4 regions of the Paenarthrobacter sp. NPDC057355 genome follow, and region 1 is predicted to be linked to each of the others. Evidence: riboswitches for the same ligand, from Rfam matches in the RefSeq annotation. Region 1 holds a riboswitch; each other region holds the start of a gene.
The links. A riboswitch is a leader RNA that binds a small molecule or an ion and turns the genes downstream of it on or off. The one in region 1 is predicted to bind cyclic di-AMP.
Positions count from the first base shown of each region.

Region 2: another riboswitch for cyclic di-AMP. It lies ahead of ACFUOZ_RS13175 (NlpC/P60 family protein); the one in region 1 lies ahead of ACFUOZ_RS09790 (hypothetical protein).
Region 3: another riboswitch for cyclic di-AMP. It lies ahead of ACFUOZ_RS17055 (hypothetical protein); the one in region 1 lies ahead of ACFUOZ_RS09790 (hypothetical protein).
Region 4: another riboswitch for cyclic di-AMP. It lies ahead of ACFUOZ_RS07020 (C40 family peptidase); the one in region 1 lies ahead of ACFUOZ_RS09790 (hypothetical protein).

Region 1 covers NZ_JBHVAL010000006.1:177,998-181,197, forward strand. Annotated here, with positions in the region: gene ACFUOZ_RS09785 (nuclear transport factor 2 family protein) at 1-252, opposite strand, end outside; gene ACFUOZ_RS09790 (hypothetical protein) at 647-1,504, opposite strand; cyclic di-AMP (ydaO/yuaA leader) riboswitch at 1,508-1,692, opposite strand; gene ACFUOZ_RS09795 (ATP-binding protein) at 1,807-3,200, opposite strand, start outside.
Region 2 covers NZ_JBHVAL010000010.1:134,442-137,641, reverse strand. Annotated here, with positions in the region: gene ACFUOZ_RS13185 (NCS2 family permease) at 1-422, opposite strand, end outside; gene ACFUOZ_RS13180 (copper resistance protein CopC) at 536-1,168, shown strand; cyclic di-AMP (ydaO/yuaA leader) riboswitch at 1,319-1,507, shown strand; gene ACFUOZ_RS13175 (NlpC/P60 family protein) at 1,511-2,296, shown strand; gene ACFUOZ_RS13170 (FAD-binding protein) at 2,398-3,078, opposite strand.
Region 3 covers NZ_JBHVAL010000017.1:80,587-83,786, reverse strand. Annotated here, with positions in the region: gene ACFUOZ_RS17070 (alpha/beta fold hydrolase) at 1-174, shown strand, start outside; gene ACFUOZ_RS17065 (DUF6480 family protein) at 290-553, shown strand; gene ACFUOZ_RS17060 (ATP-dependent DNA ligase) at 563-1,621, opposite strand; cyclic di-AMP (ydaO/yuaA leader) riboswitch at 1,874-2,023, shown strand; gene ACFUOZ_RS17055 (hypothetical protein) at 2,027-3,200, shown strand, end outside.
Region 4 covers NZ_JBHVAL010000004.1:73,571-76,770, reverse strand. Annotated here, with positions in the region: gene ACFUOZ_RS07030 (HNH endonuclease) at 1-34, opposite strand, end outside; gene ACFUOZ_RS07025 (NlpC/P60 family protein) at 252-1,025, opposite strand; gene ACFUOZ_RS07020 (C40 family peptidase) at 1,117-1,848, opposite strand; cyclic di-AMP (ydaO/yuaA leader) riboswitch at 1,853-2,035, opposite strand; gene ACFUOZ_RS07015 (M23 family metallopeptidase) at 2,160-2,996, opposite strand; cyclic di-AMP (ydaO/yuaA leader) riboswitch at 3,001-3,200, opposite strand, start outside.

The DNA.
Region 1 (3,200 bases):
AGTGTTCAGGCCCGTATAGACGTCGATCACCTCGAAGTGCAGATCCTGGATCTTCTCCAGACCGAAAGCCCAGTACGCGCGGATCGCGGCCTTGCCCCGGAGAACACCTTTAGTTTCGGGGAGGATTGCTGCAGCGACTGGCGACGTGAATAGAGCATCTTCGGTGAAGTGTTCGAGCACAGCGTCTAGATCGTGCGCATTCCAGGCTGCGACCCATAGATCAGCAAACTTCCGGGCTTCCACGATATCCATGCGCTTCAGACTATCGATAAAAGTCAATGGGAATCTGCTTGCTGGCTTTGAGAGGGCGCAGTGGTCGTCCAGAGCGCAAACTGCCGTTTCTGTTGCGGAGGCCCTCGCCGCCGCTTGGCACCTGGGTATGGCGCAAGTACAACAGTGGCAGCAAATGTCGCAGAGTGCCGTCTGGAAAGCAGCACAATAGTCGCCATAGTTTACTTACCCGGGGGCATCAAAAGTTCCTACCCGAGTTTCGCCGTCCTGAAGAAACGCTGGAATCTGCCGTGTTGGGCGCGCCGTCGAAAAATTCTTAGCAGCATCGGCCGGGCTCGTCGTCTGTGCGCCCTCCCCCTTCTGATGCGAAAAGCCGCCCCCGGAACGGGAGCGGCTTTTCAGCAAAGCTCTTGGCTTAGTACCAGTTGTTGGCCAGGTGGAAGGCCAGGGCAGCTGACGGGGAACCGTAGCGTTCCTTGATGTAGTTCAGGCCCCACTTGATCTGGGTCTGGTAGTTGGTCTGCCAGTCAGCGCCGGCCGAGGCCATCTTGCCGGCCGGAAGCGACTGGACAATACCGTACGCACCGCTGGAGGCGTTGGTTGCGGTGGTCCTCCAGTTGGATTCCTTCTCCCACAGCGTGTTCAACGCGGTCATTTCGGCAGCGCTCCAGCCATAGTTGCCCAGAATGCTGGCGGCGTAGGCCTTGGCAGCAGCGGGGTCGTCAACAGCCTTGGGCGCTGCTGCGGCGGCTGCGGCTTCTGCGGCGGCGGCAGCAGCGGCGTCGGCTGCCTGCTTTGCGGCTGCGTCAGCGGCGGCCTTTTCTGCAGCGGCTGCTTGGTCTGCGGCGGCCTTCTCGGCTGCCGCCTGTGCAGCGGCTGCCTGGTCTGCGGCAGCCTTGTCCGCTGCAGCTTTGTCGGCCGCGGCCTTTTCGGCAGCTGCCTTGTCAGCGGCCACCTTCGCAGCGGCGGCCTTTTCGTCCGCAGCTTTCTTGGCCGCGGCTTCTTCAGCGGCCTTGTTGTTGCTGGCCTCGGCAGCTGTCCGGGCCTCAGCCACGCGGCTGGCCTCGGGAAGGTTGAGGGCGGCGTTGGCGGCCGTTCCGAGCGATGCGACGCCAAGTGCGGCAGCGATAACGCCAGCTACAACGGACATACGGTTGCCGGACTTGCCCTCACGGGCGGCCTTTTTGAGGACGGTCTGCGACTTGGTCAACTGGGGGTCGTTCTGGTCGCGGTGACGCGCGGAAGGGCGCGTCTGATCGTTAAGTTCAGACATGTGTGATTACCTCTCAGCGCCTGCGGAGTTAGCTGTCGGGTTCGGATGAGGTCATCCGGCCGCGCGTTACGCTGCGGCTTCACCCCAAGGGCCGGCAAATGCCTGGGCCCGGAGACTCTGGGTCCCCCGTCTCTGCCTCGGAGTAAGAACGGACTCCGGGAAGTGGCAGAGCTCGGCGCATCCCGGATGCGGGCCCTTTTGAGCGACCCACCCTTTCGACGGTACAGGAGGATTCCGCAGATGTCACATTTAGGTAACAGAGATCACGACGCCGGTGCGTCGCCTTGCCGGGACCGTCACCTTCAGTTGCTGGCGACGACAGGCAGCCGAACAGTGAATTCCGTCCGCCCCGGTTTGGACGTCACTTCCACGGTTCCGCCATGGGCTGTGACGATGGATTCAACGATCGACAGACCCAAGCCGGATGTCCCTTCCGACCCCGACCTTGCGGCATCGGCACGGGCGAACCGGGAGAAAACCCGGCGCTGGAAATCTGCAGGAATTCCCGGCCCGTTGTCCGTCACAGTGACCACTGCACTGCCGTCGGAGGAGAGCATGACCCCGGTGACCACCGTGGTTCCGGGCTCCGTGTGCTTCCGGGCGTTGGAGAGCAGATTGGCCAATACTTGATGCAGCTGGGTGGCATCTCCGCGCACCGTGATCGGTTCGTCCGGCAATGTCAGCTGCCAGATGTGGTCCGGGGCCATGACTTTCTCGTCACTCACGGTCTCGATCACCAACTGGGTCAGATCCACGTCCGTGACCTTCACCGGTTGGCCCTCGTCCAACCTTGCCAGCAACAGCAGGTCCTCCACCAGCGTAGTCATGCGTTCGGACTGGCTCTGCACCCGGGCCAGGGACTTCCTGCCATCGTCCGTGAAGGTCTCGGTCATCCGCAGCAACTCGGTGTAGCCACGGATGGCCGTCAGCGGCGTCCGCAGTTCGTGCGAGGCGTCGGCCACGAACTGCCGCACTTTGGTCTCGCTCTCCTGACGGGCCTCCAGGGCGCTGGAGACGTTGTTCAGCATCTGGTTCAGGGCATGACCTACGCTGCCCACTTCGGTCCCGGGATGGGAGGCCGACGGCGGTACGCGCACCGCAAGTGCCACTTCACCGGCGTCGAGAGGCAGCCGCGAAACCTTGGTGGCGACATCGGAAAGCTGCTCCAGGGGCCGCATGGTGCGACGGATGATCACCGTTCCCACCAGGCCGATCACTACCAGGCCGCCCAGTGACACCAGCACCATGGTCCAGACCAGCGAAGCCTCTGCGGTCTGTTTGTCTGCCAATGGCAGCCCGGTGACGATTACGTCGCCATACGGCGTCTCGACCGCAATAAGCCGGTAGTCGCCATTGGACAGCGAACGATCAACTGGCGGGCTGTCCTTGGGCAGCGCCAACAGGACCTGCTCGTCGGCGTCGGAGAGGGCCACCCGCTTGCCCTGGGCATCAATCAGGCCTGAGCTCCGCACGGTGGACCCGTCGATCCTTGCGTTGAGCGTCCCGGCGGCCTGGCCTCGTGCCTCCAGCGGGTCCGGCCTTCCGGTATTGGGAAAGTTCGACGGCGGCCTGCCGAAGTCATTCGCCCTGGTGGAGGCCTGCTGCAATTGCCTGTCGAGCTGCCTGTTGAAGACCATGTCCATCGATGCGTAGCTGACCACCCCGACTGCGCCGCAAATGGCCACCAGCAAAGCCA
Region 2 (3,200 bases), on a different contig from region 1:
GCTTCCGGCACGGCCTTGAACACGGCGGTGCGGAAGCCCGTGAGGACCAGGATCAGCATGGTGACGCCGGAGAGGACCACCAGGCCCATCATGTCCGGCCAGGTCAGCTGGGGATGGGAGGCAACGGTGACGGCTACGAAAGCGTTCACACCCAGCCCGGTGGCCACAGCGAAGGGGTGCTTGGCCCACGCGCCCATCAGGATGGTCAGGATGCCGGCAACGAAAGCAGTGGTGGCCGCCACCGCGGTGAAGCCCAGGGACGCGCCACTGGAATCAGCGCCCGAGAGGATCAGCGGGTTCAGCACCACGATGTAGCTCATGGCGAAGAATGTCGCGAAACCGCCGCGGATTTCCCTTGAGTACGTGGATCCACGTTCGGAAATCTTGAAGTAGCGGTCCACTGCAGAACCTTGTTTAAGCATGAAGGTCTCCGGGTTTGGGGGGAGTGTGCTATCAAATCCTATGCCGTGGAATGTGGGGGCTTCGGACCATTCCCCTAGTCTGTAAGGAAGCCAACACTAGGAGAAACCGCCCCATGCGTACCATCCGCCCGCTTCTGGCCGCCGTTGTTGCCGCCCTTGCCTTCGCCTCTGCCCTGCTGTTTTCCGCGGCACCGGCGTCCGCGCACGACGTCGCGGAATCCACGGCGCCGGCGAACGGTGCCACAGTGGCTGAAGTTCCGGCGTCGGTCTCCATCACGTTCAACAACCGGCCCTTGGCCATCGGTTCGGGCGTCACCGTAACCGCCGGCGGCGAAAACTGGGCTGACGGGCCCGTGGAAATCATCGACAGCCAGGCGGTGCAGAAGCTTCGCGCGGGCGCCCCGGCGGGGGAGTACACCGTTGTTTGGCGCGTCGTCAGCTCTGATTCGCACCCCATCGAGGGCACTTTCAAGTTCACGGCGACCGCAGGAAGTACGACGGCGGCCAGTGGCTCCGCAGCGGCCTCACCTTCCGGATCGGCGACATCGGCCACGGTCCCGTCAGTGGGTTCGGCACCTCCCGGAACCGGCAGCAGCGCGCCTGCGGCGGACGCGTCCCAGCCCTTCCCGTGGAGCATCGTGTTGATCGCAGCAGTGGCAGTTGGGCTCGTGATCTTCCTCGCTGTGACAGCGCGGAAGAAACTCGCTGCCTCCGACGACACTGATGGTCCCGCATCCGCGGAATGACGGGGTTTTCTACATAGCTGCGAATATCTCGGTTCGGTTACTGCGACACGCCAAAGCAACAGTTCCCGTTACTTAAATGTGACTTCGCGGCGATCATCGCGTACGGTGGTACCTGTGCCTGTTCCACGTAGCAGGCACTTCCGGCCTGATTGCCTAGCTCTGCCGCAGTCCGGAATCCGTTCGCAGACAAACCTACGGCAGAGACGGGGAACCCATTTTGGGCCGCTTACGAGCGCGCCTTGGGGTGAAGTCACGAAGCTTCCGCTCAGCGGGAGATAGTGGCCGGGTGACTCCCATCCGAATCCGACAGCTAACCTCGCAGGCATCGGGAGAGGCTCTTTCATGTCTTCACGCATTCTTCGCGGCCGTCGTAAGGCGGACAGCGTACGTCCTAATCCGTTCATCTCCATCTCCAAGGCAGTTGCCAGCAACGCTTCCGGTGCCGGCCGCCAAGCAGCCGTTATCGCAGCAGCTTCCGGACTCGTTCTGACCGGCTCCGTTGCTGCCCACGCAGCCGAGGCTCCGGTCCAGCGCGACTCCAGCCCCGCAACGGTCGCCGAGACCGCATCCGAGGCTCCCACCAAGGTTGTTACCGCCCTTTCGACGGCGACCATCAACTTCGAGCGTCCCGCAGTTGCCTCTGTTGCAGCTCCGGTCATCGAAAAGCCGGCTCCTGTCGTCGAGGCACCCGCAGCCAAGACCGCTACGGTCGCTGCTGCCGCGGCTCCTGTCGCCGCGCAGGCTGCAGTTGCTGCTCCGGCCGCTGTTGCTCCCGCTGCCGCCCCGGTAGCTGCGGCTCCTGCTGCCGGTGGCGTCAACGCTGCCATGGTTGCCTCGGCTTACGCCCAGATCGGCATCATGCAGGACTGCACCGCCATGGTTGAGCGGGCCCTCGGTTCCGCCGGTATCCCTGTTGGCGACCTGGCACCCATGCAGTTCATGAACTACGGCAAGGTTGTCAGCGACCCCCAGCCGGGCGACATGATCGTCCAGTCCGGTCACGTTGCCATCTACATCGGCAACGGCCAGGCCATCAGCGGTGGCATCAACGGTAACCAGACGGGCATCCACCCGATCAGCTGGTTGACCGCAACGGGTCCCCTCACTTACGTACGCGCTGGCGCATAAGCCTCACGTTTCAACGCAAAGGCCGGTGTCTTCCGAAGATTGATTCTTCGAGGACACCGGCCTTTGGGCTTAAAAGATTTGGTTGCAGCCTCTGTGGTCCGCTAAGCGATGGCAATTCCAGGGCTGCCGGGCAGTTCAACCTTTGAAGAGATCGCCTGGCCGACTGCCTTGGCCTGCCGGAGTACCTCTTTGGGGCTGGGTGTGATGAGTTCCCCCACGCCCACCAGGTGCATCCCCACAGCCCGCATGGCGGCCACGAGGTTCTGTCCCACGGCAATTCCGAGCTCGGCCAGCATCCGCCGCAGTTGGCTTTGGGCGCAGCGCGTCACCACAACATGGTCTGCCAGGAGGATTCCGTTGGCCGTGTGGACGGCCCATTGGCGAGGTGCTGATTCAAGGGGGCCTGAGGCGCGGAGCCCGTTCCGGGTCATGCTCGCGGCGAGCCCGTAGCCAATGTGTTGGGATGCGTCGGCGCCCAGGAAATCGAGGCGTACTGCCCGCGTGGTGTTGCGGACATCCAGATGGTGGCTGGCCGCGTAATTGCGCAGGTGGCGGAGGATCTCGTTGCGTTCCTGGATGGAGGCGGGATCGGCTACCTCGCAGCGTTGCAACATACCTGTGTGGACGGCGGGACCGGAGGCCGACAAGGCGCCAAAGCCATCCACCACGATTGAGCCCACGCCGTAGCGGCTAAGTTCGCTGGCAACTGCCAAGCCGGACAGGCCGGCACCTATGACCACGGTGGTAGTGCGTTCCGTGCCGGAATCAGGCGCGTGTGACACTGCTTGGTTCCTCCTTGACGTGTGTGCCTTCCGGCATCGCGTGGGATCGCGTCCGAGTTCCCCAAGCGGCCGCAAACAAATGGCCGGATTGTGTTGTTGGACACGTTGGCCGGCCATTCGGT
Region 3 (3,200 bases), on a different contig from region 1:
GGAAGCCGCGACCAGGTTGCCGGACCCGAGTGGTCGCTCCGGCTTTCGCGGGCCGTGGCGCAGGGGCGGTTGGTAGAGATTCCCGGGGTGGGACACGTAGCCCAGCACATGCGGCCCAAGGCAGTGGCGGACGCCATCCGCAGCTTCGTCAACGCCACAACGCAGCACCGCTGAGGACTGTCCCGGCCGCCTCTTGTTGGGTGCAGCCGGATCACGCTAGGCTGGCGGGGCAAGCGGATTAGTAAGTTTACTTACAAACTGGTTCACCTTACTGACGAAAGGGTTCACCATGACCAGCTATGACCCGGAAGACGATCCCCGGACCTTCGGCGTGAGCGGCGCAACCGGACCCATCGACACCACCGCGGACGCGGACAGCATCCACGAGGACCCCGACATGCGCCAGGACGAGGACGACGATCCCGCGGCCTCAGCCAACCCGGATCCCTTGGACGGAAACATCACGGGTCTCGAGCCCGGTGGAGGCGTACCCCCGGGCGAAACCCCGCCCGCGGAAGGCAGCATGAGCAGCGACCAAGGGCACGAGGAGTAGTACCGGCACCTACGGGAGGCTCAGTATCTCCCCCAGGTCGTATTCCACAGGCTCCTCCAGCTGCGAGTAAGTGCAGCTTTCCGGGGTCCGGTCCGGCCGCCACCGACGGAATTGCGTCGTGTGGCGGAACCGGTCGCCCTCCATGTAGTCGTATGCCACCTCGATCACCAACTCAGGGCGGAGCGGAACAAAGGAGAAGTCCTTACCTGCACTCCACCGGCTCTGGGCGCCGGGCATCCTGGATCCGCCGGCTTCCTGGTTGGCCCACTCACCCCAGGGATGGTCGGCAAACTCCACCTGATAGGGCTCAAGCTCAGCCACCAACGCCTCCCGCTTTGCCATGGGGAATGACGCCACGACGCCGACGTGATGAAGCCGGCCTGAGTCGTCGTAGAGCCCCAGCAGCATCGACCCCACAACTTTCGCGGTCTTATGCCAGCGGAATCCTGCCACCACGCAGTCGGCTGTCCGCTCATGCTTGGTCTTGAACATCACCCGCTTGTTCGGCTGGTAGATGCCGTCGAGCGGTTTGGACAGCACGCCGTCGAGTCCTGCTCCTTCAAGCTGCACGAACCATTCCTTGGCCCGCTCAAGGTCCGTCACGGCGGGCGTCACGTACACGGGCGGCTTGGCGTCGGCGAGGGCTTTCTCCAAGGCCGCCCGCCGCTCGGCGAAGGGCCGGCCGGTCAGGTCCTCGTCGCCAAGGGCAAGGAGATCGAACGCCACAAGGGACGCCGGCGTCTTCTCGGCGAGCATCCGAACCCGGCTGTCCGCGGGGTGGATCCTCTGCTGCAGCACCTCGAACTCAAGCCTGTTGCCCTGGATCAGGATGATCTCGCCGTCCACCACGCACTTGTCCGGAAGGTTCTTCTTCAGCGCTTCAACGAGCTCCGGGAAGTAGCGCGTCATGGGCTTTTCGTTGCGGCTGCCCAGGATGATCTCGTCGCCGTCCTTGAAAACGATGGTCCGGAACCCATCCCATTTGGGCTCGTAATGGCCAACGTCGGGGATGTTCGGGACGGACTTGGCGAGCATGGGCGAGACGGGCGGCATCACTGGTAGGTCCATAGCTCATGTCTACCGGCCAGTACGTGCCCAAGGCTAGTGTTGGCGGATGGACATCTTGGTCGTGTTGCCGGCAGTGCTAGGCGTTCCCCGCCCCGGCGCCAGCCCCGAAGCCTAAGCGGTAGAACCCTCTCGAAGCGCGCGGACGTTCCGCCCGTTACATTAATGTGACTTTACTTTCCGGCTCCTGTACGGTCGTAGGGCGACCCGAATCTCCGCTGGGCCGCTTCTGGATTGACGCCGGGCTCTGCCGCAATCCAGGATCCGCCAGACCCGCGGCAGAGACGGGGGACCCACAGTTTCCCGGGCTTGTTTCTCCACGAGCCCTTGGGGTGAAGCCGCAACGCGCGGCCGGACGGCCTCGTCCGAACCCGACAGCTAACCTCGCAGGCGTTGAGAGGCACAACCATGTCCCCAACCATGGATAACGCGCGCCGCGCGCAATTGGACCGCGAGCGCACCAAGCCAACCGGACGCCGTCGGGCCCAACCCAGCGGACAGGCCACCGGAACAGAAAGCACGACGCCGGAACCCGCCACCACGGCGGTTCCCACAGCCGAGGCACCAGCCGCACCAGTACTTGTCACGCGCGCTGCCGCCAGGGCCGCTGAGCGGGAACTGGCAGCCCGTGCCGTCATTGAGCCAGCCGAACCCCCGGCAAGGAAATCCGAGCTCCAGGAACCGGCGACCGCGGCAATTCCCGTGGTCGAAGCCGCCCGGGCCGCAGCTCCTGAGTCCACCACGCCGGGTCCGCCGACGTCCGCCATCCCGATCGTCCGGCAGGAAGACGTTGCCCGGCCCGATGACACTTCAAGTCCGTCAGACAGGCCCCGGTCCGCGGATAGAGTGTCCGCGGATACTGTGCAGTCCGCCCTCCCGCAGCAGGACGCTCCGGCCACTAAGAACGCCCAGGACGCTCCCGAACCGGCCGAACCAGCAACAGCGGCCATTCCCGTGGTGACTGCCGCGGCATCAGCCAAGACCCCAGCTCCTCGTACCGCTGCAAGCCTGGGCGCTGCGTCGGCGTTCGGCCGCGAACCGCAGGCGGTTCTGCGGAAAGCTGCGTCGGTGAAGCACATGAGCACGCGCATGGCGGTTGTCGCCGGTGCGCTGGGTCTGGCACTGACGGCGGGGTCCGTTGGCCAGGCACTGCACCTGCCGTTCTTCGGGCAGGAATCCCCTACCCAGGAGGCTGGCGGCAGCAACGCAGACCGCCAATCGGGCTCCGCCGCACCGGCACCACGGACGTCATACACCACGGCTTCCTCACCGTCGTCATCGGGTTCAGCCTCGTCCGAAGCCGGCCAGCCGGCAACGGTTCCGGAGGCACCTGCGGCGGTCTCGCCGTCGTCGGTCCCTTCACCCCAGGTTTCCTTGGCCGCTCCGGTCTGGGTACCTTCGGCGGCAGCCCCGGCTGCTGCACCGCCCATGACCTCGACGCCTGCGCCCGGAACGGCTCCGGCCCAGCCCGCGCCGGCTCCCAGCGACGTACCGTCGGACACGATCACCACACCTCCGGCCACGCCGACACCCACCACAACTCCGACGCCGACCACCACTCCAACTCCGACACCTACGCCCA
Region 4 (3,200 bases), on a different contig from region 1:
GTTCATATCCAGCATTCAGAACGAGTGTGCGCATGCACGTACCTCTTCACGGCCGCACCCGTCAGGGGCACGAGGGCCGGCTGCCCTCTGCATGTACGGGCTGTGGATCGACAACACAAGGGTAAGCACTTATATGCCGTATCAACGAATTTATTTGTCGATCCGCTCACAGTGTCTGCAAAAATTCATGCGCGGTTAAAGCAGAACACCCCGCCGGCAATTGCCTGCGGGGTGTTCCTGGGAGTCTGTGGCTAGCCGTTGACGCGGATGAATACCGGTCCGGAGCCGACGTTGACGCTGAACAGTGCCGTGGTGGATCCGTTCCATCCACCGTGGACTGCCATGCCGTTGCCAACGTAAACAGCGATGTGTGCCTGTCCGGCCAGACCGCCGTTGGCGTAGTAGGCGAGGTCGCCGGGTTGCGCTTCCGCTGCGCTGACGGTACGGCCCAGGGAGAGGTAGCCGGCGGGCCAGTCGTGGAAGTGGATGCCAACAGCAGCGAGCGAGTTGGTGACCAGCATGGTGCAATCCTGCGTGACGCCGAGCTGGGCGTAGGCGGCAGCGGCAATGGCTGCGCCAAGCCCGCTGGAGGCTGCCGGAGCGGCAGGTGCCGGGGTTGCGGCGTTGACTGCAACTGTGGCGTTGGTAGCCGGAGCCGTGGCGGTCTTGGGCGCCTTGGCCTCAACCTTCGCGGGAGCTTCCTCCACCACGGGAGCCGGAGCTTCCACCGTGGTGACAACAGGGCGCTCATAAGAGATGGCGACCGTGGAGTCCGCGGCGATCGTAGCCTGGGCAACCGACTGGACATCGAGGGCGGTGGTCGCCGTGGACTCGCGGTCCACGCTCGATTCAGCAGCGTTGGCAGCGATACCGCTGGTCAGGACCAAACCTGAAGCTGCGGCGATGACTGCTGCCTGACGGCCGACGCCACCGGCGTTGACGCTTACGGCCTTGGCGATCACGGCAAGCGAGCTGGTCTTGGGGGCCTCAGCGCGGTGCCGTGCAACTTTGTTTGCACTGGTCATTGTTTTTCTCTTTCGTATCCGCAGGCAGTTGGGGTACCTGCGGGTAGCGGGCCGACCGGCAGGGGTACGCCAGCCAACCCCGAATCGGGTTTTAGCGGAGGGTAAAGAACGAGGACGTGCCCGTGGAGGCCACGGAATGCAGCAGGGTGCCCTGGCCGGGGTTCAAAGCGCTGATCATCATGCCGTTGCCGACGTAGATGCCCACGTGGGCTCCGCCGTTCTGCATGACAAGGTCACCAGGCTGGGGGGTGCTGGTGGCCTTCATGGCCGTCCAGGCGTTCACGCGGGGGATGCTGATGCCGGCCTGCGCGTAGACCCACTGGGTGAAGCCGGAGCAGTCCCAGCCGGCGGGGGTGGTACCGCCCCACACGTAGGGGGAGCCGATTCCGGTGTAGGCGATGGCGGCAAGCCCTGATGCAGCCGCGCTTGCAGCAGAATCCTTGGTTTCGAAGGACTTGGCGGTGACGGCCGTGGCGTCATCGGCGGTGCGCTCGGTCACCTGGGCTGCCCGCTGGACGACCTTGGGAGCTTCCTTGGTTGCCACGACCGGGCTCTCGAAGGAAACGGTGGCTGTGGGCTCTGCCGTGACCACCGCGGTGGCAGCCAGCTGCTGGGCGCTGGAAACTTCCGATGTGGTGACATCGGTGTCAGCGGCGTTGGCCGGCAGTCCGACGGTGAGGACGAGGCCTGAGGCTGCTGCCAGAACGGCGGCCTGGCGGCCCATGGTACCGGCGTTGGATGAAACAGCCTTCGAAAGGGTGTTCAACGGGTTCGAACGAACCGTTTCAGCGCGGTGGCGCGCAGGGGTAGTGCGTGATGACACGTAGGTAGCCTCTCCCAATGCCTGCGAGGTGAGCTGTCGGATTCGGATGGGAGTCATCCGGCCGCGTTGCTTCCTGGGAAGCTTTGCGACTTAACCCCAAGGCCTTCAATCGAAGACCAAAAGTGGTTCCCCCGCCCCTGCCAGACGATTTTTGCGAACGGACCTCGAGTGGTGGCAGAGCTAGGCAATCCACTCAAGTGCACCGGCCCCCTAAAAAGCCGATGCGCTCTGAAGGTTATAACAATTGAAAGCGAATGTCACATTCAGGTCACGAGACGTGTCATCAATGCGAGAGAGGACCATCAGGTGGCTTAGAGCCAGCCCATGGGGTCGACGACTTCGCCGTTGACCTGGACCTCGAAGTGGAGGTGGCAGCCGGTGGAAGCGCCCGTTGTGCCGCTGAGGGCTACGGTGTCGCCACGGTTGACCGTCTGGCCCACCTGCACGCTGAACGAAGACAGATGGTTGTACGTGGTCTCCAGGCCGTTGCCGTGGTCCACTACGACGCGATTGCCTCCGCCATACTCGTGCCATCCCGCAAAGGTCACTTTGCCCGCAGCCGCCGCATGCACGGCCGTACCGCACTGGGCCACGAAGTCCTGGCCGCGGTGGAAGTCGCCGGCTCCGCCGGTCAGGGGGCTGACCCGGTAACCGAAGGGCGAAGCCGTGGCCAGGGAGTCAAGGGGGCTGCCAAGGGTGCCCGCGGAAGAGGCGCGCTGGATGCTGCCGACAGACTGGGCGCTGAGCAGTTGCTTCAGCTTTCCGTCGGGGTCCGCCGCGGTGGCAACGGCCGCACGGCTGAAGTCGATTTTGGCTGATGCTGCCGCGGAAACCTCAGGTTGGCTGCCCACGGGGCCGCCAACTGCGAGAGCCGACTCGGTCTGGCCTGATTCCGAAGTAGCCAATACGGGGCTGGTAGCCGGCAGGCCGACAGTCAGGGCAAGTCCGGTGGCGGCAAGCGCGACTCCGGCCTTCTGCCCGACGCCACTGGCTGCGGCGAAGTCGGCAACCTGGCGCAACGGGCTCTTACGGCGGCGCACCTGGCGGTCGGTGTCGCGGGGCCGGATCTCCGATACGACGCGGGCTGGCCGCAGCTCAGTAGCGGGGCCGGACGCACGACGGCGGCCCCTGACGTTCTGCGATGTCAAACTCTGTTCCTCTCTCAAAAGCCTGCGAAGTTAGCTGTCGGATTCGGGTCAGAGAGTTCAAAGACCCGGTCCGCACGAAGCACTCATGGCACGCAGGTATCCCAAAGGGGACTTGCGTTAGTGGGTACTTCTGCTGCGGACTTCACCCCAAGGCTGCTTCTCTAGACAGCCGCTTGTGGTTCCCCCGCCTCTGCCAGTGGTGGT